Regions from separate parts of the Cupriavidus sp. Agwp_2 genome, predicted to be linked through region 3. Evidence: predicted binding sites of a transcription regulator. Region 3 holds the regulator's gene; each other region holds the start of a gene.

What was found. Region 3 encodes HrcA, which represses chaperone genes, less so after heat shock. Its sites were predicted from a motif close to TTAGCACTCNNNNNNNNNGAGTGCTAA; they were not measured.
Region 1: rpoH (RNA polymerase sigma factor RpoH) is a predicted target of HrcA. The motif match lies at 6,946-6,972, and genes of this name have one in related genera.
Region 2: groES (co-chaperone GroES) is a predicted target of HrcA. The motif match lies at 2,436-2,462, and genes of this name have one in related genera.

The regions. Positions count from the first base shown of each region.
Region 1 is NZ_CP088083.1:326,291-336,842, reverse strand. Features, by position in the region: gene LPA45_RS01605 (fumarylacetoacetate hydrolase family protein) at 1-279, opposite strand, end outside; gene LPA45_RS01600 (ANTAR domain-containing response regulator) at 522-1,157, shown strand; gene LPA45_RS01595 (CmpA/NrtA family ABC transporter substrate-binding protein) at 1,579-2,919, shown strand; gene ntrB (nitrate ABC transporter permease) at 2,976-3,887, shown strand; gene LPA45_RS01585 (ABC transporter ATP-binding protein) at 3,906-4,709, shown strand; gene ybiB (DNA-binding protein YbiB) at 4,804-5,796, shown strand; gene LPA45_RS01575 (pirin family protein) at 5,834-6,712, opposite strand; gene rpoH (RNA polymerase sigma factor RpoH) at 7,060-7,989, shown strand; gene LPA45_RS01565 (SCO family protein) at 8,115-8,729, opposite strand; gene cyoE (heme o synthase) at 8,858-9,802, opposite strand; gene LPA45_RS01555 (heme A synthase) at 9,799-10,552, opposite strand, start outside.
Region 2 is NZ_CP088083.1:729,291-739,842, reverse strand. Features, by position in the region: gene LPA45_RS03435 (TadE/TadG family type IV pilus assembly protein) at 1-37, opposite strand, end outside; gene LPA45_RS03430 (hypothetical protein) at 99-320, shown strand; gene groL (chaperonin GroEL) at 349-1,992, opposite strand; gene groES (co-chaperone GroES) at 2,041-2,331, opposite strand; gene LPA45_RS03415 (TorF family putative porin) at 3,009-3,788, opposite strand; gene kdpC (potassium-transporting ATPase subunit KdpC) at 3,983-4,606, opposite strand; gene kdpB (potassium-transporting ATPase subunit KdpB) at 4,659-6,881, opposite strand; gene kdpA (potassium-transporting ATPase subunit KdpA) at 6,986-8,806, opposite strand; gene kdpF (K(+)-transporting ATPase subunit F) at 8,806-8,895, opposite strand; gene LPA45_RS03390 (hypothetical protein) at 8,895-9,059, opposite strand; gene LPA45_RS03385 (tripartite tricarboxylate transporter substrate binding protein) at 9,270-10,259, opposite strand; gene LPA45_RS03380 (SDR family oxidoreductase) at 10,378-10,552, opposite strand, start outside.
Region 3 is NZ_CP088083.1:1,118,486-1,129,037, forward strand. Features, by position in the region: gene recN (DNA repair protein RecN) at 1-594, opposite strand, end outside; gene LPA45_RS05190 (NAD kinase) at 673-1,590, opposite strand; gene hrcA (heat-inducible transcriptional repressor HrcA) at 1,694-2,731, shown strand; gene hemH (ferrochelatase) at 2,835-3,950, shown strand; gene LPA45_RS05205 (RNA-binding S4 domain-containing protein) at 3,947-4,342, shown strand; gene LPA45_RS05210 (hypothetical protein) at 4,436-4,609, opposite strand; gene grpE (nucleotide exchange factor GrpE) at 4,885-5,439, shown strand; gene LPA45_RS05220 (thioredoxin family protein) at 5,540-5,977, shown strand; gene LPA45_RS05225 (phospholipase A) at 6,017-7,327, opposite strand; gene LPA45_RS05230 (DUF1841 family protein) at 7,456-7,887, opposite strand; gene LPA45_RS05235 (DMT family transporter) at 7,979-8,920, shown strand; gene LPA45_RS05240 (malonic semialdehyde reductase) at 9,008-9,595, shown strand; gene LPA45_RS05245 (Coq4 family protein) at 9,672-10,421, opposite strand; gene LPA45_RS05250 (alpha/beta fold hydrolase) at 10,439-10,552, opposite strand, start outside.

The DNA of each region.
Region 1 (10,552 bases), 790 kb from region 3:
CGTGCCGATCGCCACCACCAGCTCCACTTCATAGTGGCAGTTGCTGGTGCCCGGCGGGTACGGGAAGGAGCCTTCGGTGCCATCGGCGACGTAGCTGACCGCGTCGGACGGCTTGCAGAAGAAGAACGGCGGCTCGCGGTCGGGATCCGAGCCCATTTCACGGGCATGGGCAGCATAGTTGCGGCCGACGCAGTACACGCGGCGGACCGGGAAGCTAGCGTTGCTGCCGCGCACCGGCACGCCAACGGGGGCCGGCGGGGCGAACACGAATTCGGTCATGCATCTCTCCAGATTTTTTCTGATCAGTTCCGCGGCGCGGGATGCGGGGTAGGCATTGCGGCGTCGCCAGCAGACGCCCCCTGCGCGGCAGGGCAACAGGATACACCGCGCGCGGCGGGCTGCGTACGACGGCATACAATGAATCCAGGCGGGCCCGCGACCACACTGCACCACGGCAGTGCGGGTGGTCCGCCCCGCACCCGGCGCGAATCTTGCATGGCGCACTGCAACAGAATGAAGCCATGACCCGACGCCATCCGCCCCCCTCGCCATCGACGCCTGCCCCCGCCGCCGGACGGACGCTTCGTATCCTGCTGGTGCGCGATCCCCTTGACGCCAACCCGCTCAACGTCGAAACCATCCGCAACGGGCTGCTCAGCGCCGGCTTCAGCGAGATCCAGATCGTCGATGCCGACCTGCACCTGCCGGACGTGATCACCGCCACCCAGCCCGACATGCTGATCATCGCCTCGGAGTCTGCCGCGCGCGACACCATCGAGCATGTCTGCGTCTCGACCCAGCATGCGCCGCGGCCCATCGTGCTGTTTACCGACAACGACGACAGCCAGCGCATCAAGGCCGCGCTGTCGGTGGGCATTACCGCCTATATCGTTGACGGCCTGCGCGCCGAGCGCGTCAAGACGGTGCTCGACGTCGCCTATGCCCGCTTCGAGCTGGACCAGCAGCTGCGCGCCGAACTCGACGCCACCCGCCTCAAGCTGGCCGAGCGCAAGGTGGTCGAGCGCGCCAAGGGCCTGCTGATGCAGGCGCGCGGCATCAGCGAGGACGAGGCCTACAAGCGCCTGCGCAGCATGGCGATGGAGCGCGGCCTGAAACTGGTCGACGCCGCCCAGCGCGTGATCGACGTGATGGGCTGATCGCCCGTCCACCGCCGGCCCCGGGGCGCGGCAGCCCGCGGCTGGTGCAATGCACGATCCTGGCGCCGCCCCAAAGCGATCCCTTCGCGCACCGCCTCTGCACCGCCTCTGCACCGTCCCCTAACCGCCTCCCGCCGCGCTGCCCCGCGATGCGGCAGCGCAGTCGGCGCACGCACCGTGCCAGCCCATTTCGACCCGATGCGTCACTCCGCCGGTACAGTCCCGCCCCGAAATGCTGCACCGCACAGGCTGGCACACGCCTTGCGATATGCAGTCATCGGCCAACGGCGGCCGATCACAATTTAGGCGGACACAGCCAACGCAGGCTGCGTCACGCCATGGACAACGGCGTCCCTGCACCGTACCGGTCTTCTGGCGAAGCCGGCCGCGGACAGGGACGCTTTTTTCTTGGAGTTTCGCAATGCCTTCTCGCCTCAGGATTGCCAAGCCGCTGCACGCGGCGGTGAACGCCTCTGAAGCCGCCTCGGCGGCCGCTGCCGACGCGGTGCCAGCCAGCAGCGGCCGCCGCCGCGTGCTGGCGACCATCGCCGGCGCCAGCGTCATGACGCTGGTCGATCCGCTGGTGCGCGCCGGGGCGTGGGCAGCGGGGTCCGACGCCCCCGAGAAGACCGACGTGCGCATCGGCTTCATCCCGCTGACCGACTGCGCTTCAGTGGTCATGGCGTCCACGCTCGGCATCGACAAGAAATACGGGATCAAGATCACGCCGACCAAGGAAGCCTCGTGGGCCGGCGTGCGCGACAAGCTGGTCAATGGCGAGCTCGATGCCGCGCACGTGCTGTACGGCCTGATCTACGGCGTACAGCTCGGCATCGGTGGCCCCAAGAAAGACATGGCGGTGCTGATGAACCTGAACTACAACGGCCAAGCCATCACGCTGTCGTCGAAGCTGGCCGAAAAAGGCGTGCGCGACGGCGCCAGCCTGAAGGCGCTGATGGTCAAGGAAAAGCGCGACTACACTTTCGCGCAGACCTTCCCCACCGGCACGCACGCGATGTGGCTGTACTACTGGCTCGCGGCCCACGGCATCAACCCGATGCAGGACGCCAAGGCCATCACCGTGCCGCCGCCGCAGATGGTGGCCAACATGCGCGTGGGCAACATGGACGGCTTCTGCGTAGGCGAGCCCTGGGGCGCGCGCGCCATCGCCGACAAGATCGGTTTTACCGCCGAGACCACGCAGTCGATCTGGAAGAACCATCCGGAGAAGACGCTCGGCACCACCGCGGACTTCGTGCAAAAGTACCCCAACACCGCGCGCGCGATGGTGGCCGCGGTGCTGGAAGCGTCCAGGTTTATCGACGCTTCGGCCTCCAACCGCCGCAAGACCGCCGAGACCATCGCCGCCAAGTCCTACGTCAACACCGACATGGACATCATCCTGGACCGCATGCTCGGCCGCTACAACAACGGCCTGGGCAAGACCTGGGACGATCCTGATGCCATGAAGTTCTACCAGGACGGCAGCGCCAACTACCCGTTCCTGTCCGATGGCATGTGGTTCCTGACCCAGCACAAGCGCTGGGGCTTGCTCAAGGACCACCCGGACTACCTTGCCGTGGCGAAGCAGGTCAACCGTATCGACATCTTCAGGCAGGCCGCTGCCGCGGCGCAGGTGCCGCTGCCCAAGAGCGACTTCCGTACCGCGAAGCTGATCGACGGCGTGGTCTGGGATGCCACCAAGGACCCGAAGGCGTACGCCGACGGCTTCAAGATCAAGGCCGGCGCGCAGAACGCCTGACGCCAGGCCGCCACCTCCCCGCTGATCCGCAGCGCCCCTGGACAAAGGAGCCCGACGTGAATGCCATCGCCCACACCGCGCCTGACGGCGCCAATGCGGCCCATGCCGCCGCCATCGACACCGATGCCAAGGAACGCGCACGGCGGCGCGAGCTGGAGATCGCCGCGCAGGAACGGCGCGCGCAACGCCGCGACGCGCTCGGCGCCCTGGTGCGCAAGGCCGTGCCGCCGGTACTGGGCTTTGCCCTGTTCGTGCTGGCCTGGCACGGCATCGCCACGCTGATCCCGGCGATTCCCACGCCGGGCACAACCTGGAACGCGGCGGTGCCGCTGTTCTCCGACCCGTTCTACCGCAACGGCCCCAACGACCAGGGCATCGGCTGGAACGTGCTGGCGTCGCTGGCGCGCGTGGCCGCGGGCTTCGGCCTGGCCGCCGTGATCGGCATCCCGGCAGGCTTCCTGATCGGGCGCTTTGCGTTCCTGAACGCGATGGCGTCGCCCGTGATCAGCCTGCTGCGGCCGGTCTCGCCGCTGGCCTGGCTGCCGATCGGGCTGCTGCTGTTCAAGGCCGCCAACCCGGCCGCGATCTGGGCGATCTTTATCTGCTCGATCTGGCCGATGGTGATCAATACCGCCGTGGGCGTCACGCGCGTGCCGCAGGACTACCTGAACGTGGCGCGTGTGCTCGACCTGTCGGAGTGGAAGGTGTTCACGCGGGTGCTGTTCCCCGCGGTGCTGCCCTACATGCTGACCGGCGTGCGGCTGTCGATCGGCACCGCATGGCTGGTAATCGTGGCGGCAGAGATGCTGACCGGCGGCACCGGCATCGGCTTCTGGCTGTGGGACGAGTGGAACAACCTGAAGGTCGAGCACATCGTGATCGCGATCTTCGTGATCGGCGTCATCGGGCTGATGCTCGAGCATGCATTGCTGGCACTGGCACGGCGCTTCAGCTACGGCGCCAACTAAAAGCGAGGGAGAGACGCCATGGAAAAGTTCGTCAGCATCGAGAACGTCGGACAGACCTTCAAGACGCGCAAGGGGCCCTTCGTCGCCCTGCGCGACATCAACCTGCAGATTGCCGAGGGCGAGTTCATCACGCTGATCGGGCACTCCGGCTGTGGCAAGTCCACGCTGCTGAACCTGATCGCGGGGCTGGCCACGCCAACCACCGGCGCGCTGATCTGCGCCGGGCGCGAGATCGCCGGGCCCGGGCCGGAGCGCGCCGTGGTGTTCCAGAACCATTCGCTGCTGCCCTGGCTGACCTGCTTCGAGAACGTCTACCTGGGCGTGGAACGCGTGTTTGCCGCCAGCGAGGGCAAGGCCGAACTCAAGGCGCGTACGCACGAGACGCTGGCGCTGGTGGGCCTGACGCACGCCGAGGGCAAGTACCCGCATGAGATTTCCGGCGGCATGAAGCAGCGCGTCGGCATTGCCCGGGCGCTGGCGATGGCGCCCAAGGTGCTGCTGATGGACGAACCCTTCGGCGCGCTCGATGCGCTGACGCGCGCGCACCTGCAGGACGAGCTGATCAAGATCGTGGCGCGCACGCGCAGCACGGTGGTGATGGTCACGCACGATGTCGATGAAGCCGTGCTGCTCGCCGACCGCATCGTGATGATGACCAACGGCCCGGCCGCCACCATCGGCGAGATCCTCAAGGTAGACCTGCCGCGCCCGCGTGACCGCGTGGCGCTGGCCGACGACAAGGCTTACCACGCCTGCCGCACGGCGGTACTGGACTTCCTCTACCGCAAGCAGCGTAACCCGGCGCTGCAAGAGGCAGCATGACCTTGCCTCCCGCCGTTGCGCCCATCGGCGGCGATGGGCGCAACGGCGCTGCTCCGCTATCATGAACCAAGAACAGACTCCTCCCCACGCCGCCATGACCACGCCAGCCAGCCCATTCCCCGCCGCCCGCTATATCAAGGAGGTCGGCCGTGGCGTCAACGGCGCGCGCGCGCTGCCGCGTGACGACGCCCAGACCTTGTTCGACGCGATGCTGGCCGGGCGCGTGTCCGATATCGAACTGGGCGCGATCCTGATGGCCTACCGCATCAAGGGCGAGGCCCCGCACGAACTGGCCGGCATGCTCGAAGCCGCCCATGCGCACTGCCAGCCGCTGCCCGCGCCGCCCGACCGCCAGGCGGTGGTGATCCCCAGCTATAACGGCGCACGCAAGCAACCGAACCTGGTGCCGCTGCTGGCGCTGCTGCTGGCGCGCGAAGGCATCCCCGTACTGGTGCACGGCACTCGCCTCTTCAATGACCGCGTCACCAGCATGACCCTGTTCGAGGCGCTGGGCATTCCGCTGTGCACCAGCACGGCAGAAGCCTCGGCACGGCTGCGTGAGACCGGCGGCGACGGCCCGCTGGCGGTGCTGCCGGTAGATGTGCTGTCGCCCGGCCTGTCGCGGCTGCTGGAGCGGCGCACCGTGATCGGGTTGCGCAATTCGTCGCATACCGTGGCCAAGATGCTGCAGCCGGTGGGTGAGCACAGCCCGGGCGAAGGGTTGCGGCTGTACAGCTATACCCACCCGGAATACCGCGAGACGCTGACCGATTATTTCTCGCACGAGCCGGCCAACGTGCTGCTGGCACGCGGCACCGAAGGCGAAGTGGTGGCCGATGCGCGCCGCAGCGGCCGCATCGACTGGTTGCATGAAGGCCATCAGCAGACGCTGGTCGATCCGGCCGGTGGCTCGCTGGCCGAAGTGCCGGAACTGCCGCCCGGCAACGATGCCGGCCTGACCGCGGCATGGATCCGGCGCGTGCTCGATGGCGCCGTACCGGTGCCGGTGCCGATCGCCACGCAGGTCGAAGCCATCCGCGAGTGCCTGAAACTGGGCACCCGCGTCACCTGGGCCAGTCCGGTCTGAGCGCGGTCCGAGCGCGCTCTCGCCCGGACTGCCCGGTTCAGGGCTTGCGCGCCGGAAGCGGGATGCGCTCGCGATCGTCACCCGGCACGTGCGGGAACTGGTCGCCCTCCCAGCGGCTGGCGGCAGCTTCGATGGCCTCCTTGCTGCTGGCAACGAAATTCCAGTAGATAAAACGACGGCCGTCGGTGGGGTCGCCGCCCAGCAGCATTACGCGCGACGGCGCCGTCGCCATCAGCGTGGCCGGCCGTCCGGGCGTCAGCACCACCATGTGCTCGGCCGGCAGCGGCTCGCCGTCCAGCGCCACCGCGCCGTCCACCGGGTAAATGCCACGTTCCGCATGCTCGGCCGGTATCTCCACGCTCGCGCCGGCGTCCAGCTCGATCGCTACGTACAGGGTGCGGCTGAAGACCTTGACCGGAGAAGTCTTGCCGAAAGCGTCGCCGGCGATCACCACCATGCGCACCCCCGGCTGCTCGATGCGGGGCAGCGTCGCCGCGGGATGGTGGAAAAAGGACGGTTCGGCGGTTTCGTGCGCCTTCGGCAATGCCACCCACGTCTGGATGCCGTGCAGGCGCGCGCCCGCGGCACGGACATGGTCGGGCGAGCGCTCGGAGTGGACGATGCCATGGCCGGCGGTCATCCAGTTGACGTCGCCCGGGCGGATCGCCTGCTCGCTGCCCAGGCTGTCGCGGTGCATGATCTCGCCTTCGAACAGGTAGGTAACGGTCGCCAGCCCGATATGCGGATGCGGACGCACATCCGCGCCCTCGCCCTGCGGCATCTGCACCGGCCCCATATGGTCGAAGAAGATAAATGGGCCGACCGTCTGGGTCGCAGCCGCCGGCAGCAGGCGGCGCACGGTGAAATCGCCCAGGTCGCGCACATGCGGCTTCAACAAGTGTTCGATAGCAGACATAACTCCTCCGGGGTATGAGAGAGGCTGCAAGCATGCCAACTTGCCGCCGCTTGCGTCGAGTGTAGCTGTTGGCGCAACGGATCATTCCACTGGCGTGCAGAACCGCCGGGCACACACTCGCTCTAACAGAAGTGTGTCCAGCCAAGAGTATCCCCGGCGCCGCTTTAGAGTGTTACCGCTATGCGATGCGGCTAATCAATCGACGGGAACTATCAAGGGCATTGGGACTCCAATTAGCACTCACCCGGTTGGAGTGCTAAGATGTGTTGCAGTGCCGCCGCCGCTCCCACAAGAAGCGCGGGGCATGACCCGGCAATCCAACCGCCGGATGCGAAAGGAGCAATTGAGTGAACGCAGTCTTGTCTGCCGACCAAACCCTGACGACCAACCGTCTGCCGACGGCGCCGCGTAGCGGGAGCAGCTTTGCGCTGACCTTCCCGGCGACCGTGGGTAATCTCGACAGCTATATCCAGGCTGTCCACCGAATTCCGTTGCTGACCGCGGAGGAAGAGCAGCGCCTGGCGCGCGATCTCCGCGATAACGATTCTGTCGATGCCGCACGCCAGCTGGTGATGTCTCACCTGCGCCTGGTGGTGTCGATCGCCCGCCAGTACCTGGGCTATGGCCTGCCGCACGCCGACCTGATCCAGGAAGGCAATATCGGCCTGATGAAGGCCGTGAAGCGCTTCGACCCCGAGCAGGGCGTACGCCTGGTCTCGTATGCGATGCACTGGATCAAGGCCGAGATCCACGAGTACGTGCTGAAGAACTGGCGCATGGTCAAGGTGGCGACCACCAAGGCCCAGCGCAAGCTGTTCTTCAACCTGCGCAGCCACAAGCAGGGCTTGCACACGTTCACGCCGGAGCAGGTCGAGGCCGTCGCGCGCGAGCTGAACGTGAAGCCGGAAGAAGTGATGGAGATGGAAACCCGCCTGTCGGGCGGCGACCTCGCGCTGGAAGGCCAGGTCGACGACGGCGAAGAGGAATTCGCCCCCATCGCCTACCTGGCGGACAACCACAACGAACCCACGCGCGTGCTGGAAGCCAAGCGCAACGACCGCATGCAGGTCGAAGGCCTGGAAGAAGCGCTGGGACGGCTGGACGAGCGCAGCCGCCGCATCATCGAGGCACGCTGGCTGCAAGTCGAGGACGACGGCTCGGGCGGCGCCACGCTGCATGAGCTGGCCGCCGAGTTCGGCGTCTCGGCGGAGCGCATCCGCCAGATCGAAGCCGCGGCGATGAAGAAGATGAAAGGGGCGCTGCAGGCATTTGCCTGATGCCGCACGGCCCATGCAAAAAGCCGGTCCATCTGGACCGGCTTTTTTTCGTCTTGAATTTGTCTTGATTTCGTCTTGACTCCGGCGGTGCGACGTTATGCCGCACCATTCAGACACCCGGGACGTCAGGAAAGCAACTGCTTCAGGTCGTGCGCGATCGGCTCCGGACCCTGGCCGTGGCGGATGAACAACCGCAGGCGGCCCTCCGGGTCGAACACATAGCTGCCCGCCGAGTGATCCACCGTGTAGTTGTTGGGCGAGCTGCCCGGCACCTTGGCGTAGAACACCTTGAAGTCCTTGGCCAGCTTCTGCAGCGCGGCGTCGTCGGCCGGGCGCAGCCCCAGGAAGCGCGGATCGAATGCGGGGACGTACTGCGCCAGCAGCGCCTGCGTGTCGCGCTCCGGATCGACCGTGACGAACAGCACCTGGACCCGGTCGGCATCGGGGCCCATCTGCTCCATCACCGCCTTGAGCTCGGCCATGGTGGTCGGGCACACGTCCGGGCAGTGGGTGTAGCCGAAGAACATCACCACTGCCTTGCCCTTGAAGTCGGCGATGGTGCGGACCTTGCCGGTATGGTCAGGCAGCGAGAAATCCTTGCCGAAATCCGCGGCGCCGCTGATATCGACATTGCGGAACGACGCCTTCTGCTGCCCGCAGGCGGCCAGCGCCAGCGCGAGCGCGGCAAAAAGGGAAAAGCGGCGGAAGGCGGCGAACAGGCCGGAAGCGGGTCTGGGCATGCGCGAAAGCTTGTGTGGAGCGGTCAGCAGTGGAAAACGTCGGCGAAGGCACCCAGTATCGCCGATGGTGCCGCCGCGCTGCGCCGGCCGCGACAAGATGCCGCAGCCCGCAGCGTGGCGATTGCAGGTCAGACCTGCGGCACGAACTTGAAGTAATGGTCGACCAGCAGCGCCGCGAACAGCAGCGACAGGTACAGGATCGAGAAGCGGAAGGTGCGTTGCGCCAGCTCGTCCGAATAGTTGCGATACATCTTCCAGGCGTAGGCGAGGAAGCCGCCACCCAGCGCCAGCGCGGCCGCCAGGTAGATGTAGCCGCTCATGCCGTAGACGAACGGCAGCAGCGTCGCCGCGATCATGATCAGCGTGTACAGCAGGATATGCAGCAGCGTGTAGCGCTCGCCATGCGTGACCGGCAGCATCGGCAGGCCGGACTTGGCGTAATCGGCGCGGCGGTACAGTGCCAGCGCCCAGAAGTGCGGCGGCGTCCACGTAAAGATGATCAGCACCAGGAACCAGGCCTCGGCCGGCACTTCCCCGGCGACGGCGGCCCAGCCCAGCGCCGGCGGCATCGCGCCGGACAGGCCGCCGATGACGATGTTCTGCGGCGTGGCCGGCTTGAGCAGGATGGTGTAGACCACCGCGTAGCCCAGGAACGTGGCGAAGGTCAGCCACATCGTCAGGTCGTTGGCGAACTCGTGCAGCATCCACATGCCGGCGCCGCCAAGGAGGGCGGAAAACACCAGCGTCTGCGCCGTGGTGATCTCGCCGGTGGCGGACGGGCGCCAGGCGGTGCGGCGCATCAGCGCGTCGATCTTCTGCTCGACCAGGCAGTTGATGGCGAAGGCGGCCCCGGCGAGCAGCCAGATGCCGGCGGCACCACCGATCAGGACGCGCCACGGCACCATGCCGGGCGTGGCCAGGAACATGCCGATGATGGCGCAGAAGACTGCCAGCTGCGTCACGCGCGGCTTGGTCAGGGCGGCATATTGCCGGGTCAGGTGCCGTATCCGGCTCAACTTGCCCAGTGAATGAGGGTGTGTAGCGGTAACCACGGAAGGGGTCTTTTCTTTCATGTGGCGCGGGCGGCGTTCGGTGCAGGGGCAGTGGCGCGGGCGGCCCCGATCGTGAGCCCGGCGAGCCCTATATTGTAGTGGAGGCGGACCAGCAGCAGCAGGAGCACCGCCGCGCCGCCGTTGTGGGCGACCGCCGCCACCAGGGGCCAATCGAACACGATATTGGACATCCCGGTTGCCAGTTGCAGCACCAGCATGCCGAGCAGCCAGCCTGCCTGCCGGTGCAGCCCCTCCAGCCGTCGCGCGCGCAAGCCGAACCACGCCAGATAGCCCAGCACCACGAAAGCGAAGCCCCGGTGCACCCAGTGGATCGCCACCAGCGCCGCGTGCGGGATGTAGTCGCCATCGGCCGTCATGCCGAGCTGTCGCCACAGCGTGAAGCCGTGCCTGAAGTCCATTTCCGGCACCAGTTGGCCGTTGCACAGCGGGAAGTCCGTGCAGGCGAGCACCGCGTAGTTGGTGCTGACCCAGCCGCCCAGGAAAATCTGGATCACCAGCAGCAGCAGGCCGATGCGCACCGACCAGTGCAGCCGCCCCGCCTGGGGGGCGACCGGGTGCGGCGGGTCGCTGCGCGAGCCCAGCCAGATCAGCGCCGCCAGCAGGCCCATGCCCAGCATCAGGTGCGTGACCACGATGATCGGCTGCAGCTTCATGGTCACCGTGAAGGCGCCGAACGCGCCCTGCACGCACACCAGCACCAGCACGCCGGTGGCAAACCACGGCGACTGCTTCAGCTCACGGCGCTTGACC
Region 2 (10,552 bases), 390 kb from region 3:
CGGCGGCCCCTTTTTGCGATCGTAAAAAAATAGCCATTTCGCCATCTCCACTTGACATTCAATGTGCGCACAGGAGCCGTTTTTCCCCTGGGTATTGAATGAACCACCAGCTTTGCACATGGCAGCAATACCTGCCCCCTGAGCAGATTCTGGCACGTTGTCAGCAAAACCATATACGTCAAATGGCGGTGCTCAGCACGAAGTCCTTTAACCCGGGAAAGTATGATTCGCCGGTGAAACATGCGGATCTTGGTGAAAGCGTTCCCAGTTTAAAAACAAAAACCCCCGCGGGTTCGCACCCGCGGGGGTTTTTGCTGTGACAGCCTGCCGGCAGTCGGTCGGCACAAATTACATCATGCCTTCCATGCCGCCCATGCCGCCCATGCCGCCCGGCATTGCCGGAGCCGACTCTTCCTTCGGCGATTCGGCAACAGCGCAGTCCGTGGTCAGCATCAGCGAAGCCACCGAAGCGGCGTTCTGCAGTGCGGTGCGGGTGACCTTGGTCGGGTCCAGCACGCCCATTTCGACCAGGTCGCCGTACTCGCCCGAAGCCGCGTTGTAGCCGTAGTTGCCCTTGCCTTCGATGACCTTGGCAACGACGACCGACGCTTCTTCACCGGCGTTCAGCACGATCTGGCGCAGCGGCTCTTCCATGGCGCGCAGCACGATCTTGATACCGGCGTTCTGGTCCGGGTTTTCACCGGTCAGTGCCGAGATCGCAGCGCGGGCACGCAGCAGGGCCACACCGCCGCCGGGGACGATGCCTTCTTCCACCGCAGCGCGGGTGGCGTGCAGGGCGTCTTCCACGCGGGCCTTCTTTTCCTTCATTTCGACTTCGGTGGCAGCGCCAACCTTGATCACGGCAACACCGCCAGCCAGCTTGGCCACGCGCTCTTGCAGCTTTTCACGGTCGTAGTCCGAGGTCGCTTCTTCGATCTGGGCGCGGATTTGCTTCACGCGGCCTTCGATCGCACCTGCGTCGCCGGCGCCATCGATGATGATGGTGTTTTCCTTGCCGATTTCGATGCGCTTGGCCTGGCCCAGGTCGTTCAGGGTGGCCTTTTCCAGCGTCAGGCCGATTTCTTCAGCGATGACGGTGCCGCCGGTCAGGATGGCGATGTCTTCCAGCATGGCCTTGCGGCGGTCGCCGAAGCCCGGGGCCTTGACGGCAGCGGTCTTCAGGATGCCACGGATGTTGTTGACCACCAGGGTCGCCAGGGCTTCGCCCTCGACGTCTTCAGCGATGATCAGCAGCGGACGGCCGGCCTTGGCCACTTGCTCCAGCACCGGCAGCAGGTCGCGGATGTTCGAGACCTTCTTGTCGAACAGCAGCACGAACGGGCTGTCCAGCTGGACAACTTGCTTTTCCGGGTTGTTGATGAAGTACGGCGACAGGTAGCCGCGGTCGAACTGCATGCCTTCCACGACTTCCAGCTCGTCGGCCAGCGACTTGCCGTCTTCGACGGTGATCACGCCTTCCTTGCCGACCTTGTCCATGGCTTCGGCAATGCGCTCACCGATCGAGGTGTCGCTGTTGGCCGAGATCGCGCCAACCTGGGCGATTTCCTTGCTGGTGGTGGTGGGCTTGCTGACCTTCTTCAGCTCTTCCACGGCGGCGCCGACAGCCTTGTCGATACCGCGCTTCAGGTCCATCGGGTTCATGCCGGCGGCAACGAACTTCATGCCTTCGCGCACGATCGACTGGGCCAGCACGGTAGCGGTGGTGGTACCGTCACCGGCGTTGTCGCTGGTCTTGGAAGCCACTTCCTTGACCATCTGGGCGCCCATGTTCTGCAGCTTGTCCTTCAGCTCGATTTCCTTGGCCACGGACACGCCGTCCTTGGTCACGGTCGGGCCGCCGAAGCTGCGCTCCAGCACCACGTTGCGGCCCTTCGGGCCCAGGGTCACCTTGACTGCGTTGGCGAGGATGTTCACGCCTTCAACCATCTTGGCACGTGCGGCGTCGCCGAACACTACGTCTTTAGCTGCCATTCTTGAATCTCCTGAAATCTGTACGGGTGGTGTGCTGCAAGTAACGAATTACTTGTTGACCACGGCCATGATGTCTTCTTCGCGCATGACCAGCAGTTCCTGGCCATCCACCTTCACGCCCTGGCCGGCATACTTGCCGAACAGCACGCGATCGCCGACCTTGACGTCCAGGGCAATGTTGTTGCCCTTGTCATCCTTCTTGCCGGGACCAATCGCCAGCACTTCGCCTTGATCGGGCTTCTCGGCAGCGTTGTCGGGAATCACGATACCGGACGCGGTCTTGGTTTCGTTGTCCAGACGCTTCACGATCACGCGGTCGTGCAGAGGACGCAGGTTCATACGGACTCCTAGATACAAAAGTGAGTTTTCGATCACAAATCGGCCGGCTACCGAGGCGACGGCCGTCTGAAATGTTCAGGTGTCGCAAGGGGCACTTGATGCTGTTAGCACTCACCCCCGACGAGTGCTAATTATAGGGACAGGGTATGGCCATTTCAAGACAGCGGCTTTATGGGGGTTTTCCCGGACGGGCGATCGGGGTGGGAGCAGGCGGTACGGGCGAGTGCCCTACCGCTCTGTGGAGATGAGCCCTGGCTGGGCCGCCTGGTCAGTGACCCAGCCCCAGTCGATGCCCAGCTCGCGGTGGCAGGCAGGACAAGTCAGCGGCCGCGGCGCCTTCCCCGAGACCAGATCCTGCAAGGTCTCGGAGTGAACGTGCCCGCACACCGCGCAGGTGAAGAAGAGTGGGACAGGGGGTTTCATCGTCGTCTCGACAGGCAGGACTTTCAGGCTGCCAGATGCTCATCCCGCGCCACGGATGGCTGAGGAAGCAGGGCAATGGCCTCCTCCAGCATCAACGGGCCAGGCTTGACTATCGCATGTTGGGATGAACCCGCGCTTGCGGGTCACGTGTTGAACATGCCCTCATGCTAGCCAGCGCCGTCTAAATTTGATGTAAGGAGATAAGGCCGACGCATTAAATCCGCATCAAAATCGGCAGCGCCGGCCACGCGCGCTCAGAACGTCTTCGTCAAGGAAGCCCATGCGGTGCCACGGCCCATGTAGCGGCCCCTGGCATTGGTGTACACCGCCTTGTCGGCATTGGTGTCGATGTAGGCCACGGCCAGCGCGAGTCCCTTGCCCAGGTCCTTGGTCAGGCCGATCTTCCAGTCCATATACGATGCATTGGCGACCTGCACCTTCTGGTAACCCACATGGGTGTTCAGCGTAAGGTCCCAGACATTGAGCGGCACGTTGGCGGTCAGGTCTACGTACCAGCTGTGCCTGCTGTCGGCGAAGCCAAAGAGATTGGTCGGGGCGTACGAGTACTTGAGCGTCACCGGACCGTAGCCCAGGGCCGCGTACACCTCGGTGGTGTACGGGCGCGTGTAGTTCGCCGGGTAGTCGCCCGGGTAGTAGTACTGCAGCATGCCGAGATCGTAGGTCCAGTCGCCACCGAACGTATTCTTGTAGCCGCCGTAGAAATCCATCTCGATCGGGGCCGACACCTCGGGATTGCTGTCTCCCAGCCAGCTGATGCTCGAATTCCAGTTGCCGAGGTAGAACCCACTCGCATGGCTGTAGTCGAACCCGCCCTGAATCGCCGGCCGGCGGTTCGTCTGCATCAGACCGCGGTAGCGGTAGTCGGTGGCGATCGAGAGGTTGGCCGTGAGCGTATGCGCAGACGGCTCGGCGTCAGGCTGGGATTGCGCCATGGCGGGCATGGCAGTGAAGGCAAGGATGGAAGATGCGGAACATGCGAGCAGCACGGCCGCGGTATGGCGCAGGTCAGTCATTGTTGATGCGACGAGAGTTGAAGGAATCCCCCGTTACCGGGAGCCTCGCCACGATATGGACTGACGCGTAAAAACGGCATCAAAAGCTGCAGCGTCCGTGTGCAAATTCGATAAAGGTGCCGGGATTTCGCGCGGGCAGGCCAGTGCCGCCGCGCCTCTGCGCGGCGGCGTCGTGGCACGCACGCGGCACCGTGCTACTTCCGTGCGATGGCATCCAACGCAAGGTTCAGCTTCAAGACATTGACGCCCGGGTCCCCCAGCACTGGCAGCAGCGGCGCTTCCGTGTGTGCGGCAACCAGCTGCTTCACCTGTTCGATCGGAATCCCCCTGACGCGGGCGACGCGCGCCACCTGGTATTCGGCGGCCGCGGGGCTGATGTGCGGGTCGAGCCCGCTGCCGGATGCCGTCACCAGATCCACGGGAACCGGCGCCTGATTGTCCGGATCTGCGGCGTGCAGTGCGTCGACGCGCGCGCGAGCGGCGTCGGTCAGCGCCGGATTGGCGGGCCCGAGGTTGGACCCCACCGAAGCCGCGCCGTTATACGGCATCGGTGCGGTGGCGGACAGCCGGCCCCAGAAGTACTTCGGGTCGGAGAACGGCTGGCCGATCAGTTCCGAGCCAACCACCTTGCCATCCTTCTCGATGAGCGAGCCGCCTGCCTGATGGGGGAACACGGCTTTGGAGATGGCCGTGATCACGCCGGGATACAGCAGACCAGTCACCAGCGAAAGGCCGACGAACACCACCAGCATTGGCCGCAACAAGCCACCCTGCACGGGTGCCGGAGACGGCTGCCGGGACTGCACTTGCGTATTCATGAATGCTCCGAATCGTAGAAGGGGTAGAGAGAGAGAGAGAGAGAGAAGCGAATCAGACCCAGCCGAACAGGGCCAGGATCATGTCGATCAGCTTGATGCCGGCAAACGGCACCAGGATGCCGCCAAGGCCGTAGATCAGCAGGTTGCGGCGCAGCAGCACCGCGGCGCCCAGCGGACGGTAGACCACGCCCTTGAGCGCCAGCGGGATCAGCACGACGATGATCAGCGCGTTGAAGATCACCGCCGACATGATGGCCGACGCCGGCGTGGCCAGCCCCATCACGTTGAGCAGGTTGAGCTGCGGATACGTGGTGGCAAAGGCCGCCGGGATGATCGCGAAATACTTGGCGATGTCGTTGGCCACGCTGAAGGTCGTCAGCGAGCCGCGCGTCATCAGCATCTGCTTGCCGATCTCGACAATCTCGATCAGCTTGGTCGGGTTGCTGTCCAGGTCGACCATGTTGCCGGCCTCCTTGGCCGCCTGCGTACCGCTGTTCATCGCCACGGCCACGTCGGCCTGGGCGAGCGCGGGGGCGTCGTTGGTGCCATCGCCGGTCATCGCGACGAGCCGCCCTTCTGCCTGGTACTCGCGGATCAGCTTGAGCTTGGCCTCCGGCGTGGCTTCGGCCAGGAAGTCGTCAACGCCTGCTTCCGCTGCGATCGACGCCGCCGTCAGCCGGTTGTCGCCGGTGATCATCACCGTCTTGATGCCCATCCTGCGCAGTTCGCCGAAGCGCTCGCGAATGCCGGTCTTGACGATGTCCTTCAGCTCGATCACGCCAAGCACGCGCACCGAATCGCCGTTGGCGTCGGCAACCACCAGTGGCGTGCTGCCGGCACGGGCGACCTCATCGACGGCCTGCAATACCGCATCGGGAAACTTGCCGGCGCGTTCCGTGACGTACCGGCGCACGGCAGCCGCGGCACCCTTGCGCACGTGACGCTCGCCGCCGTCATCGCGCAGATCCACTCCGCTCATGCGGGTCTGCGCACTGAACGGCACGAACTCCGGCTTCAGGCTTGCCATCGCCGGCGCGGTCACCCCCGGCAACTGGCGGGCCAGCGTGATGATGCTGCGCCCTTCCGGCGTTTCGTCGGCCAGCGACGACAGCCACGCCGCTTCCGCGAGCTGCAACGGCGACACGCCCGGCGCCGGAATGAAGCGCGAGGCCTGGCGGTTGCCATGGGTGATGGTGCCGGTCTTGTCGAGCAGCAGCACGTCTACGTCGCCGGCGGCTTCTACAGCCCGGCCCGAGGTGGCGATCACGTTTGCTTCCATCATCCGGCTCATGCCGGCCACGCCAATCGCGGAAAGCAGCCCGCCGATCGTGGTCGGGATCAGGCACACCAGCAGCGCCACCAGCACGGTGATCGTGACCGGCACGCCCGCCTTGGCCACCAGGACGCTGTAGAGCGAGAACGGCTGCAGCGTGGCCGTGGCCAGCAGAAGCACGATGGTCAGCCCCACCAGCAGGATCGTCAGGGCCAGTTCGTTCGGCGTCTTCTGCCGCTTGGCGCCTTCGACCATCGTGATCATGCGGTCGATGAAGCTTTCGCCGGGGTTGGTCGTGACGCGCACCACGATCCAGTCGGACAGCACGCGCGTACCGCCGGTCACCGACGAGAAGTCACCGCCCGACTCGCGGATCACCGGCGCCGATTCGCCCGTGATGGCGCTTTCGTCGACCGAGGCCACGCCGTCGATCACTTCGCCATCGCCCGGGATCATTTCGCCCGCCTCGACGAGCACCACGTCGCCGCGTCGCAGCGCGGTCGCTGGGCGCGCTTCGGTGGCGCTGCCGCGCTTGCCGTCCTTGAGCACGCGCGCGGTGACAGTGGTCTTCAGGCCGCGCAGCGCCTCGGCCTGTTGCTTGCTCCGGCCTTCGGCAAGCGCCTCGGCAAAGTTTGCGAACAGCACCGTGAACCAGAGCCACACCGCAACCGCCAGGATGAAGCCGGCGGATTCTCCACCGGCGGCTGCCGGCGCGGCCAATGCCTTCAGGAAAAGAATGGTCGTCAGGATGCTGCCCGCGTAGACCACGAACATCACCGGGTTGCGCAGCTGGTCGCGCGGCGACAGCTTCCTGAAGGCCGCGACCAGCGCGGGCTTCACCAGCTCCGGCGCGAACATGCTGCGCGCTGGCGGGCGATGATGGTGCGAACCGTGTTGCCGGTCCGACACCGGCGCGCTCTTCGCCTGAGGCGTGTTGGAGGCAGATGCGCCGGTCCTGTTGGCGCCGCCCTTGGCCACCGGGGCCGTCGATTCATGTCGCATGGTTGCTCCGCAATCCGCTGGAGACGGACGGCACCTGCATTGGCGAGTCAGTGCAGGGGCCGAACGTGTCAGGAATGCTCGATATGTTTTTGTCAGAGGTCGATTTACCTGGCCACCGTTGCCGCCGCCGTGCCCTGCAGCTGCTCGGCGACCGGCCCCAGCGCCAGCGCCGGGACATAGGTCAGCGCACCGACCAGCAGTACCGTGCCCACCAGCAGGACGACAAACAGCGGGCCGTGCGTCGGCATCGTGCCGCCGCTCGCCGGGACGCGCTTCTTGGCTGCCAGCGAGCCCGCCAGCGCAAGGACCGGGATGATGATCCAGAACCTGCCGAACCACATGGCCGCCGCCAGCAGCGTGTTGTAGAACGGCGTGTTGGCGGACAGGCCCGCAAAGGCGCTGCCATTGTTGTTGGCCGCCGACGAGAGTGCATACAGGATCTCGGAGAAGCCGTGCGTGCCGGGATTGAACACACCGGCGCGCCCCGCCTCGGCCATCACCGCCACCGACGTGCCGAGCAGCACCAGCAGCGGCGTGACCAGGATCGCCACGGCCGTCATCTTCATTTCGTAGACTTCGATCTTCTTGCCGAGGTACTCCGGCGTGCGGCCGATCATCAGGCCGGCGATAAACACCGCGAGCACGGCGTAGACCAGCATGCCGTACAGCCCCGAACCCACGCCGCCAAACACCACCTCGCCCAGCTGCATCAGCAGCATCGGCACCAGGCCACCGATGGCGGTGAAGGAGTCATGCATGGCGTTGACGGCGCCGCACGATGCCGCCGTCGTGATGGTGGCGAACAGTGCCGATGCCGCGATGCCGAAGCGTGTTTCCTTGCCTTCCATGTTGCCGCCGGCCTGCCACATCGACGCGGCGTGATCCACCGGCAGCCCGGCCAGCGCCGTATTGGCCATCTGCTCGGACATCGCCGCCACGCAGGCCATCGCGACAAAAATGACCGTCATGGAAGCCAGCACCGCCACACCCTGTCGCCTGTCTCCCACCATCTCGCCAAAGGTGAAGCACAGCGCCGCCGGGATCAGGAAGATCGCCAGCATCTCGATGAGGTTGGCCAGGCCATTCGGGTTTTCGAACGGATGCGCCGAGTTGGCATTGAAGAAGCCGCCGCCGTTGGTGCCCAGCATCTTGATGGCTTCCTGCGAGGCAACCGGGCCCATCGCCAGCGTCTGCTTGTCGGTCTTCAGGTCTTCCGCCACCGGCTTGCCTTGCGCATCGAGCACCGGCTGCCCGGCCGCGTCGACCTTCGGCTGGCTGTATTCGGCCGGCGTGACCAGGCTGGCTTCCTTGTAGGCGTCGAAATTCTGGATAACGCCCTGGCTGACCAGCGCCAGCGCAATCACGGTCGCGATCGGCGCCAGCACGTACAGCGTGACCCGCGTCATGTCGACCCAGAAGTTGCCGATGGTGGCGGCGCTCTGGCGCGCAAAGCCGCGGATCAGCGCAAACACCACGGCGATGCCGGTTGCCGCGGACAGGAAATTCTGCACGGTGAGCGCGAGCATCTGGGTCAGATAGCCCATGGTCGACTCGCCGGCATAGCCTTGCCAGTTGGTGTTGCTGACAAAGCTGATGGCCGTGTTGAAGGCCGAGTCCGGCGTAATGGCACCGAAGCCTTGCGGGTTCAATGGCAGCATGCCTTGCACGCGCTGCAGCGCATAGACCGCCACCACGCCAAGCAGGTTGAAGGCCAGCACCGCGATGGCGTACTGCTTCCACCCCATCCCGGACTCGGCACGCACGCCGCCCAGTCGATACAGCACCCGTTCCAGCGGACGGCCCCAGGCGGTCAGCGAATAGCTGCCGTCCTCCACCGCACGCCGGAGATAGCGGCCGAGAAAAGGGGCGCACGCCAGCAGGACGGCGAGATAGAGGACCAGCAGGCCCACGAATTGGGAGGACATCAGAATTTCTCCGGCCGGAACAACGCAATGAGGAGGTAGGCAAAAATGGCAACGGCCAGCGCGCCGCTCAACAGGTCCGTCCAGCTCATCACAACCCCCTGTCCGTTGCGCTGTTCTTTACCGGCATCTGGTGATGCGGGCCGCCGTGTTCGCTGCGTGCCGGCGCGTTGGGCGCGAGCGCAGCGCAAAGCCCGAGCAGGGCTGCGCTCAGCACCGCGAAGCCGATCAATACGATCAAGTAGATCCCGTCCATGACAAAGCACCTTTGAATGGTTTCGCCTTGCAGCTTAGCGACGGGGTCGTAAAAACCGGGTAGAAAGGTGATCGGTGCGTATAAAGAACGTATAAAGATGCGCAGGAGCGCGCGCTGCGGCGCTGTCTGTCGGCGCGAGCCGGCCGCTCGAAGCGCTGTACCCTACGCGCGCCGCCGCGTAGCAAACGGTCCGCCGTAGCGGACCGTTGCTCAGTCGACCTGGATCCGCGCCGTCGTCGCCAGCGCTTTCCACGCCCGGATATCGCTCTGGATCACCCGCGCGAACTGTTCCGGCGAGTTCTTCTCGACCCACAGCAAGCCCTGCTGCGTGAAGCTGGCCTGCAATGCCGGCGCCACCATCACCCTGGCGATTTCCTCGTTGAGCCGCAGCACGATGCCGGCAGGCGTATGCGCCGGAACGAATACGCCGTACCAGCCATCGAGATCCAGGTCGAAGCCCTGCTGCTTCAGCGTCCGCACCTCCGGCAACATCGGCGAGCGCCGCGTGCCGGTCATGGCGAGCGGCACCAGCTTGCCGGCCTGGATCAGCGACAGCGGCGAGCGTGCATCCACGAACGCAATGCTGACGACCCCGCCCTGCAGATCGGTAAGCAGTTGCCCCATGGTCTTGTACGGGATATGCCGCATGCGCAGGTCGCGCGCGCGGGCAATGGCTTCCATCGCCAGGTGTCCGGTCGAGCCGACGCCCCAGGTGCCGTACGCAATGTTGGGATGCGCGCGGACGTATTCGACGAAGCCTGCGAGGTCGCGCACCGGGGTCTCGGCCGTCGCCACCAGCAGCACCCCGCCGGCGCTGACCTGGATCACCGGCGCGAGGTCCCTGAGGGTGTCGTAGGGCATGGTGTCGCGCAGGGCCGCGTTGATTGCGATGGCGGAGGCGTTGCTGAAGAGGATGGTATAGCCGTCGGGTGCCGCCTTGGCCGCCAGGTTGTTGCCGACGATGCCGTTGGCGCCCGCGCGGTTTTCCACCACGACCGGTTGCCGCAGCGCGCGCGCGAGCGGCTCGGCGAACACCCTGGCGATCAGGTCGGTGCCCGAGCCCGCGCCGCCCGGCACGATCATCCGCAACGGCCGCGATGGCCACGCCGGAGGGGCCGCGGCTTGAGCGAACACCCTTGGGGCGAGGCACGCCGCCATCGCGGCGGGGATCAGGTCCTGCAACCATCTGCGTCGGTTCATGGTTGTCTTCTTCCGGGATTGTCCTGCCATGCATTGACCGCACGCCGCTGCCAGGTGCTGCTCGCACCATGGCAGCGGCCGTGTCGGCCGCCGGTGCTGCTAAGCTGCTCAGCCGCGCTCAGCCGCGCTTAAGCGGCGGCTGGAAGCCAAGGAAGGCGCGATTCCAGGTGGGGCTGATGACCAGCTCGTTCACGGTGGCGCGCGCCGGCAGGGACACCACGAACGCCACGGCGTCGGCCACGTCTTCCGGCTGCAGCATGCGGGCTAGGTCTTCCGCGGCGGGCGGCGTGGGC
Region 3 (10,552 bases):
CACCTGCCATTCCAGCCGCTCGCGCTCAAGCTGCATCTCGCGCGACTGGTGCTCGACCGCCTCGCGCTGGCGCACGCAGGCGCGCCACGCGCGCCAGGCCTCGGCCACCGCACCGGCCTGCTGGGTCAGCCCGGCGTGGGCGTCGAACAGCAGCCGCTGCGCATCCGGGCGCAGCAGCAGCTGGTGCGCGTGCTGCCCGTGGATGTCGACCAACTGGTCGCCCACTTCGCGCAGTTGCGCCAGCGTGGCCGCGGCGCCATTGATAAAGGCCTTGCTGCGGCCGCCGGCATCGACCGTGCGGCGCAGCAGCACCGAGCCGGCGCCATCGGCGCCATCGCCGGCATTGAGTTCGCGCTCGGCCAGCCAGGCGTCGAGCGCCGGGTGGGTCGAGAAGGTGGCGCTGATGCTGGCGCGGGCAGCGCCTTCGCGCACGATGCCGGCATCGGCGCGCTCGCCCAGCACCAGGGCCAGGGCGTCGATCAGGATCGACTTGCCGGCCCCGGTCTCGCCGGTAAAGACGGTGAAGCCAGTGGTGAAATCCAGGTCGAGCGAGTCGACGATGACGAAATCGCGGATGGACAGGCTGCGCAGCATCGTGGCGGAAAGTGAGATCGGTCCGGGAGGTCGGGCTGGCGTCGGATCGGGGTGGCTAGCTCGGGCTCTGGGGGCGGCTCAGAGGCGGTTGTCTTCGGACGGGTATTCGTGCCAGTGCAGCTTCTTGCGCAGCGTGGCGTAGTAGTTGTAGCCCACCGGGTGCAGCAGGTTGATGCTCTTCTCCGAGCGCCGCACCACGATCCGGTCGCCGGGCAGCAGCGAGGTCAGCGACTGCATGTCGAAATTGACGCTGGCGTCGCGCGCGCTGGCGACTTCGATGGTGACCTCGGCGTCGTGCGGCAGCACGATCGGCCGGTTCGACAGCGCATGCGGGGCGATCGGCACCAGCACCACGCCAGACAGCGTCGGGTGCAGGATCGGGCCGCCGGCGGACAGCGCGTAGGCGGTCGATCCGGTCGCGGTCGACACGATCAGGCCGTCCGAACGCTGGTTGTACATGAAGTAGCCGTCTACGGACACCGCCAGTTCGACCATGCCGGAAATGCCCGAACGGTTCACCACCACGTCGTTCAGCGCCAGCGCGGAAAAAATGACGTTGTCGTCGCGTACCACGCGTGACTCGAGCAGCAGCCGGTTCTCGGCCTCGTAGCGGCCGTCGAGCATGTCGGGCAGCACAGTGTGCGCGTCTTCCAGCGCGATGTCGGTCATGAAACCGAGCCGCCCGTGGTTGACCCCGATCAGCGGCACGTCGTACCCGGCCAGCTGGCGGGCAATGCCCAGCAGCGTGCCGTCGCCGCCCAGCACCACCGCCACGTCCGCGTGCTTGCCGATTTCCTCGGCCGACAGGGCAGGGTAGGCGGTCAGCCCGGTGGCCAGCGCGGTCTCGCGCTCGAACACCACATCCTGGCCGTTGCGCAGGATATAAGAGGCAATCTCCTCCAGCGGTCCTTCGATGCCGGCAGTCGAGTAGCGGCCCACCAGGGCGACGGTGTTGAACGAAGTGCGCAAGGCGCTGGCTCTCGGGGGGGCGGACATGCCGGGATTAGACCATACCGCCGCTGCCCTTGCCAGCAGGCGCCGGAGCCGCAACCCAGGCGGGGCGCCAGAAGGTCTAAAACTTGCGTAAAATCGGGACATCATGGATGAACGTTCCAAAACGCTGCTCAAGACCCTGATCGAGCGCTACATCGCCGAAGGCCAGCCGGTCGGATCCCGCACCCTGTCGAAGTTCTCGGGGCTGGACCTGTCGCCGGCGACCATCCGCAATGTGATGTCCGACCTGGAGGAAATGGGCTTTATCGCCAGCCCGCATACGTCGGCCGGCCGCATCCCGACGCCGCGCGGGTACCGGCTGTTCGTCGATTCCATGCTGACGGCCAAGCCGCTGGAGCGCAACGCCGACCTGGCCGAACTGACCGGCCAGATCCAGGGCCAGCTCGGTGCCCAGCAACTGGGGCCGCAGCGCATGATCACGGCGGCGGCGCGCACGCTGTCCAACCTGTCGCACTTCGCCGGCGTGGTGATGACGCCGCGGCGCGCGCAGGCGTTCCGGCAGATCGAATTCATGCGCCTGTCCGACAAGCGCATCCTGCTGATCATCGTCAGTCCCGAGGGCGATGTGCAGAACCGGATCATCCAGACCGAGCTGTCATACACCCCGGCCCAGCTGATCGAGGCGGCCAACTACTTCAACTCGCACTACACCGGCATGAGTTTCGACGCCGTGCGCAGCCACCTGCGCGTCGAGCTGCGGGACCTGCGCCGCGACATGTCGCAGCTGATGCAGGCGGCGGTCGAGGCCGGCAGCGTGGCCGACGACGAGGAAGACGACCACGTCTATATCAGCGGCGAGCGCAAGCTGCTGGAAGTGGAAGACCTGTCTTCCAGCATGGACAAGCTGCGCCGGCTGTTCGACGTGTTCGAGCACAAGACCAGCCTGCTGCAGCTGCTCGATGTCTCCAGCCACGCGCAGGGCGTGCAAATCTTCATCGGCGGCGAAAGCCAGCTGGTGCCGCTGGAAGACATGGCGGTCATCACCGCGCCGTACGAGGTCGACGGGCAGATCGTCGGCACCCTCGGCGTGATCGGCCCGACACGCATGGCATACGAGCGCGTGATCCCGATCGTCGACATCACCGCGCGGCTGCTGTCCAGCGCGCTGAGCCAGAACCAGTGACGCGGCTGGCCGGTCTGACAAGCTGCCCCATTCCTACCGAGCGCCGACTTTGCCGGCGCGCCACCATGGCGCGTTCCCGGCCGTGCGCCAACCCGGAAGCGACATGACGTTTTCACCCGAACCGGTCTACCAGCACGGCCAGGCGCCGCGCACGGCGATCCTGCTGGTCAACCTGGGCACTCCCGACGCACCCACGCCCAAGGCGGTGGGGCGCTACCTGAAGGAATTCCTGTCCGACCCGCGCGTGGTCGAGATCCCGCGCGCCGCCTGGCTGCCGCTGCTGCATGGCGTGATCCTGCCGTTGCGGTCACGCGCGTCGGCGCTGAAGTACGAGTCGATCTGGCTGCGCGAGGCGCATATGACCGGCTCGCCGCTGCTGGTCTACAGCGAGCGCCAGGCGCACGCGCTGCAGCGGCTGCTGAACCAGAACGGCCATGAAGTCACGGTGGCGTGTGCCATGCGCTACGGCAACCCGTCGATCGCCTCGGTGATGGAGGCGCTACGCCGCCAGGGCTGCGAGCAGGTGCTGGTGCTGCCGATGTATCCGCAGTATTCGGGCACCACTACTGCCACCGCGTTCGACGAGGTCTTCCGCGTGCTGGGTCAATGGCGCAACCAGCCCGAGCTGCGGCTGGTCAAACATTTCCATGACCACCCGGCGTATATATCGGCGCTGCACCAGCAGATTGGGGCCTACTGGTCACGGCACGGCATGCCCGACTTTGCACATGGCGACAAGTTGATCCTGTCGTTCCACGGCGTGCCGCGGCGCACGCTCGAGCTGGGCGATCCGTATCACTGCGAGTGCGTGAAGACCGGCCGGCTGCTCGGCGATGCGCTGGGCTTGCAGCCGGGGCAGTACCAGGTGACGTTCCAGTCTCGCTTCGGCAAGGCGGAGTGGCTGCAGCCTTACACGGCGCCCACGCTGGCTGAGTTGGGCAAGGTCGGCGCCGGGCGGGTCGACGTGTTCTGCCCGGGCTTCCCGGCAGACTGCATCGAGACGCTGGAGGAAATTGCAATGGAAGGGCAGACCGCATTCAAGGTGGCCGGGGGCAAGGAGTTCCACTTTATCCCTTGCATGAACGACTCGGCGCCGTGGGTGGCCGCGATGGCGGAGATTGCCCTGCAGCACCTGCAGGGATGGCCGCTCAATACGCCGCACCCGCATGAACTGGAAGCGCGCCGCTCGCGCGCACAGACCCGGGGAGCCGCAGCATGAACGTGGATTATGAGGCGGATGCGCGCCAGCGCATCGACAAATGGCTGTGGTGCGCGCGCTTCTTCAAGACGCGTTCGCTCGCGGCAGAGGCGGTGGAGCGCGGCAAGGTGACCGTCAACGGCCAGCTGGTCAAGAACTCGCGCGAAGTGCGGCCCGGCGACAAGGTTGTGCTTGAAGCACACCAGCAGCGCTGGGAGCTCCAGGTGAAGGGCGTTGCCCCGGCGCGTGGGCCGGCACCGGTGGCGCAAACGCTGTATGAAGAAGGCGCGGACAGCCAGGCGCGCCGGCAGGCCGAGGCCGAGCGCCGCCGCCTGCAGCCGGAACCCGCCGCGCAGCTGCAGGGGCGGCCGACCAAGCGCGACCGCCGCCGCATCGATGATTTCCGGCACTGAGGCCGCCAGCAAGTTGACAAAAAGACACGCGGCGGCGCCGGCAGGGTGCCGGGGCCGCCGCGGTGTGCGTGCGCCGGGAAGTTGCGCGGATGCCTATTCCTGCGAGACTTCCTGGCTGACGATAGGAACGATGTAGTGCTTGAACACCGCCTTGCCGCTGCCATACTCGGTATCGCGCGGCGTGAAGGCGCCGGACAGGCAGATAAAGGCGGTCATGACCGCCAAGGCGGCCACGAGGCAGAGTGTCACGACTGGCAGCTTATGCATGGCCAACCTTTCCGAAGCGGTGCAAAAATGAACCATCTCCAGGGCCCCCGGCATTTTTGTCATTTTTCTTAATGAGAATCTTAGTGAGTGCAGTGCAGCGAGGCAATAAGGCGTCAATTGCATAACTCACGCCTTTGTAACCGCTTGTTTCCGCGTCTCGCCGGCGCCACTCTTGAAATCCGGCGCATCGCCACCAATTGCCCGCTAAACACGCCGATTGACCCATCGCGGCCGTGCCCACGGACGGCCGCGCCAATGCATTGATACGGATCGACATGGAAGAACTGAAGCAGACGCCATCCAACCCGACGCCCAACGACGAAGCCAGCGCTGCCGCCGCGCAGGAGAACGCCGCGCCGGAGGCTGCCGCCGTGGAGGACGTGGCGGCCCAGCTGGCCACCTTGGAAGCCAAGGCGCGTGAGCACTATGACCTGTACATGCGTGCGGTCGCCGAAGGCGAGAACATCCGCCGCCGGGCGCAGGACGATGTGGCCAAGGCCCACAAATTTGCCATCGAAAGCTTCGCCGATAACCTGCTGCCGGTGATGGACAGCCTGCAGGCCGCGCTCGCGGACGGTTCGGGCGACATCGCCAAGCTGCGCGAAGGCGTCGAACTGACCGCGCGCCAGCTGGCCGCCGCGTTCGAGCGCGGCAAGATCGTCGAGCTGAACCCGGTCGGCGAGAAGTTCGACCCGCACCGCCACCAGGCCATTTCGATGGTGCCGGCCGAGCAGGAAGCCAACACCGTCGTCACCGTGCTGCAGCGCGGCTACACCATTGCCGACCGCGTGCTGCGCCCGGCGCTGGTGACGGTGGCGGCACCGAAATAAGAGGGATCAGGAAAGCCAGGACCGCCTGGCGGTGGACGATGCGCCCGGTGCCTCTCAGGCCCGGGCGTTTTGCCTTGTTTTGTCTTTGCGGGAGCCAACCATGTCAAGCGAATCGCCGGCCGGCGGGCCGTCCGCGGACGAAGCCGCGGCACCCCATCTCGACCACCGCGCCTTCGAGGCCTTCGGCATGCGCCAGGTCGATGACGGCAGCATCGACGCCGCGATTGCGCAAGCCGGCGATGCGCTGGTGTGCGTGTTCTTCTGGGGCGTGGATTGCTTCAATTGCGAGATGGCCAAGAAGGCCATGCTCGCCAGTCCCGAACCGATCCGGGCGCTGGGCCTGCACTGGCTGCACGCCAACGTCTATGAACATCCCGCGCTGGGTAAACGCTTCGGCCTGCACGGCATCCCGGTCTTCATGTTCTTCCAGAACGGCAAGAAGCTGGGCCGGGCCACCGGCTGGCATGGTCACGGCCAGTTCGCGGCCGCCGTTGCCAATGCCCGGCTGAAGGCGGACGGCAGGCCGCTGGCGGGCTGAGTGGCCAGACCAAGCCAGGCCGCAGGCAGCATCAGAGATTCAGCGCGACAGCGCGTAGCCGATGCGGAACTGCCAGGGCAGTTTGTGGTTGTAGTCGAGCAGGCTTTCGCCATAGCCGACGAAATAACCCGCCATCAGGTAGCCCGCGGTACCCGGCAGCAGCCGCGCCAACGGGTAGGTGAGCTGCGCATCGACGCTGCCGTACCACTTGCGCGTGCCCTTGCGCAGCGTGGCGGAAAACTCCCACGAATCCGGACGCCCATACGCAATGCCCAGGTCCATATACCCGCGATAGTGGGCGATGTCAGGGTTATCGCCCTTTTCCACGTAGGCATAGAGCTTGGGCGCGACGCGCCAGTGCCAGTCGTTCTGGTCGCCGAAGTAGAACGTCGGCTTGACGAACACGGTGTTGATGCTGCGCGACTCGCCGCCGCTGCGGCCGTTGGACTCGTGCTCCACGCCGGCCGCCAGCGACAGCCGGCTGACGGCGCGGTTGCGCACGCCGGTATCCGACAGGTAGTAGAACAGGCTCGGACGGTAATTGGTGTCGCGAAACGGCTTGGACTGCTCTGACAGATCCCACAGCGAAAACTGGGTATAGCCGAGGTAGAGGTTGTCGAACAGGCTCTTCGATGCCGGATCCTCGCCCTCGAAGATCCGGTACTTGAAGCTGAACTGGAACTTTGCGTTGGCGCCGTCGTGGGCGCCGACGGTGAAGAACATCGGATCGTAGAACGACAGGCGCGCGCTGTCGCGCAGGTCTGCCGGTGCCGGGGCGATGGCGCTGGCGCTGGTCACCGGCGTGACGGGAACCGGCGCCGCCTCCGCGCCTTCGCCGGCAGGCGCCGGCGTCGCGGCCACCGCAGGCGGGGAGGCAGTGGCCGCGGTGGCGGCTTCGCCCGGCTGGGGCAGCCGGTTCAGTGTGACCAGCACCGGTGCGGCATCGATGCCGGTTGCATCCAGCCGCACCTGGCCGCGCAACTGGGGCGGCAGCGTCGCGGTGTAGCGGATGGCACGGTGCTCGCCGCGGCGCAGGCTGACCATGGCCGGCCCGGATACCTCGCGCCAGAGCACCAGCCGCACCGGCGCCTGCATTTCGCTTGAGGCCGTCACTTCCAGGGTGTCGGGGATCCGGTAGCGCCGCGTCGCGCCGTCGGCGCTCACCACCAGCGTCAGCACCAGCGGCTGGTTGCCATCGATGACGCGCGGCGGTTGCAGCAGCGCTACGCCGGCGTGGGCGGCCAGAGGCCAGGCCAGCGCCAGGGAGACGGACAGGGATAGGCACAGAGGGGCGACGACGCGGCTGGCGGACGCCAGGCCGCGCCGGCGGGGCAGGGTCACTCGGGACATAAATCTGATACCGCGGGGCGCCGATGTGCGGCGCGCGCGGTCTAGGAAATTTCGGAACCCGCAGAGCCTACCACGCGGTAGAAAGCGGGTTGTGACGAAATGTACGCAGCGGGATTTGCGTGGCGGGCTCAGCGCATTGCACGCCGGCGCACGCTGTCGACGTATTGGTCGCCATTTGGCGGCAGGCCGCTGCGCTGTGCCTGCCACAGCATCTCGCCCAGGCATTCCATCACCTGGTGCTGGGCCTCGTGCGGCGAATCGAGCCGGCGCGCGAGCGCCTCATAGGCCTCCCGGATTCCGCGCGGCTGGTCGACCGAAACCTGTTCCGAAATCGACAGGTGCATCGCCAGGTGCAGGAACGGGTTGGTCTGGCCTTGCTCCGGGGTGTAGTCCTGCGTCAGCGCGCCTTCGGTGTCGCGCAGCAGTTCGTGGTACTCGGGATGCTCGCCGATCCAGTCGACGGCAATGACTTCAAGCGGCGTCAGCACGCTGCCCGCAATCTGCTTCTGCCAGGCTTCGCAGAAGAAACGGCGGACTTCTTCTCGTGAGGGATTAAACATGGTGGCGCCATTGTAAGCGAGGGCCGCGGCGAGCGCTGGCGGCCCGGCGGCGCCAAGTAGAATGCGGGATCGCCGACTTCCCGCCATCTTCATGACCGCCTCCGCCTCCACGACCGCCCAGGAACAGGCCCGCGCCAAGCTTGTCGGGGTGCTGCTGATCGCGGTGTCGGCCAGCGCCTTCGGCGCGATGGCGATCTTTGCGCGTTTTGCCTACGCCGCCGGTGCCGACGTCTACGGCCTGCTGTTGGTGCGCTTCGTGCTGGCGGCCGTGGCACTGGCCTGGGTGATGCGCACGCGCGGCATCGGCCTGCCGCCGTGGCGGCGCGTGCTGGCGCTGGCGGCGATGGGCGGCATCGGCTACGTGGGCCAGTCGTTCTGCTTTTTCAGCGCGCTGAACCACGCGCAAGCCAGCCTGGTGGCGCTGCTGCTGTACCTGTATCCGTTGTTCGTGACGATCCTGGCCGCGGTGTTCCTGAAGGAGAGGCTGACCACGGCGGCCGTGATCGCGCTGGTGCTGTGCTCGGTGGGAGCTGGCCTGACCGTCGGCGGGGGCGAGGGTTCGCCGCTGGGCATCGCGTTGGGGCTGGCGGCGGCGGTGATCTATTCGGTCTACATCATCGTCGGCGCGCGCGTGACGGCCGGCGTCAACCCGATCGCCACGACCACGGTGATCTGCACCGCGGCCGCGCTGGTCTACGGCGTGGTCGGGTTGTTGCGCCTCGGCGCGGGCGTGCCGCCGCAGTTCCCGGCCAGCGCCGGCGGCTGGCTGGCACTGGCGGCGATCGCGCTGCTGTCGACGGTGCTGGCGATCCTGACCTTCTTCGCCGGGCTGCAACGGCTCGGCGCGGCGCAGGCTTCGATGTTGTCGACGCTCGAACCGGTGGTCACGGTGCTGCTGGCGGCGTTGTTGCTGGGCGAGCATATCGGCGGCACGCAGGCGGTGGGCGGCGGGCTGATCCTGGCAGGCGTGCTGTGGCTGACGCGGCGCAGCAGCGCGCCGGCGCCGGCCCGCGGGGATATGCAAGAGAATTGAACGGGTTGGTCAAAGTCACTGGCGCGGCACATCCCGGGGCTTGGGTAAAATCGCCGCTTCTTACACATCACGGATAGGAAGAGCCGCATGTCCCAGATCGACCAAGCCGCGCTGGCGCAACTGTTCACCGAGGCCCGCACCCACAACGTGTGGCAGGACCGCCATGTGGACGACGCCGTCCTGCACCAGATCTATGACGCGATGAAGTTTGGCCCGACCGCCGCCAACAGCGGCCCGGCCCGCATCGTCTTCGTCAAGAGCGCCGCCGAGAAGGCGCGTCTGGTGGAGTGCGTGTCGGCCGGCAACGTCGAGAAGACCCGCTCCGCGCCGGTCACCGCGATCATCGCCTTCGACAAGGCCTTCCACGACCAGTTGCCGCGCCTGTTCCCGCACGCCGACGCGCGTGCCTGGTATGCCGGCAACGAGCAGAAAATCGCCCGCGACGCCCTGATGAACAGCTCGCTGCAAGGCGGCTACTTCATCCTGGCCGCACGTGCGCTGGGCCTGGATTGCGGCCCGATGGCCGGTTTCGACGCCGACAAGGTCAACGCGGCCTTCTTCCCCGATGGCAAATGGTCGGTCAACTTCCTGGTCAACCTGGGCTACGGCGTTGCCGAGAAGCTGCATCCGCGCCTGCCGCGCCTGTCGTTCGACGAAGCCTGCCGCATCGTCTGAAGACGCCCCGCGCGGGTGGCGCCGCGAATTAAAAAAGCGACTCCTGGGGTCGCTTTTTTCATGGCGCGCGGCAACGTCAGGCAGTCCATTCCTGCGCGGGGCGGCAGGCGAGGTAACGGCCGGGTTCGGCAATGCCGAGCCGGGCGCGCGCCGCGTCGAGCGGTTCGTGCAACAGCTTTTCGTAGTCCTCGCCCAGCAGCCACCCGGCGCGGTGGCCCAGCCGGTAGCCTTCCAGCACCGCGCGTGCAAAGGCCCGGCTGCCGGTCACGCGCAGGCTCTTCAGCGATGCCGCGATGGCGATGAATGCCCATCCCTTGCCGCCGGTCTGCGCGTAGCTGAACGCCACCAGCGCGGCTTCGCCCAGGCTTTCGTCGGCACGGTAGCCGGTGAGCACATGCCAGATGTCATGGATGTCGCGGGTACGCCGGCCGAACCACAGGTAGGCGTCCTCAATCACCGGCTCCTGGTCGAGGTTCGACACCTTGGCCAGGCCGTCCGCGCTGTAGCCGGTCTTTTCCAGGAACGTGCGATAGGCCGCGCCGACCGTGCCCGGGGCGAAGCTGGCGACATAGGCGGGATCGGACAGGCGCTCGGCCAGTTCGATGCGCTGGTAGACCATGCGCCGGCCATCGTGCGTGCCCAGCAGGCGGCTGAAGTTGCGCGGCATCGACGGGCCGTTCAGCGCGCGCATGATGCGGAATACCTGCTCGGTGTCGTTGCCGTTCGCCAGCAGCTTGCGCACGGCCCGGAACGCGGCGAAGACGTCCTGCTTGTAGGGATTGGAAGAGGGATTGGAAGCGGGATTGGAAGCGGCTGGGGTAGTCATGGCAGTGACTCCGTGAATCAGGCGAACTGGGCCGGGCCGGGGGCCGGCGCATGCAGTGGCGCGGCGGCGTCGCGGACAAAGTCGACACAGGTGTCGATGGCGGTCACCGGCAGCATATGGCCGCCACTGAC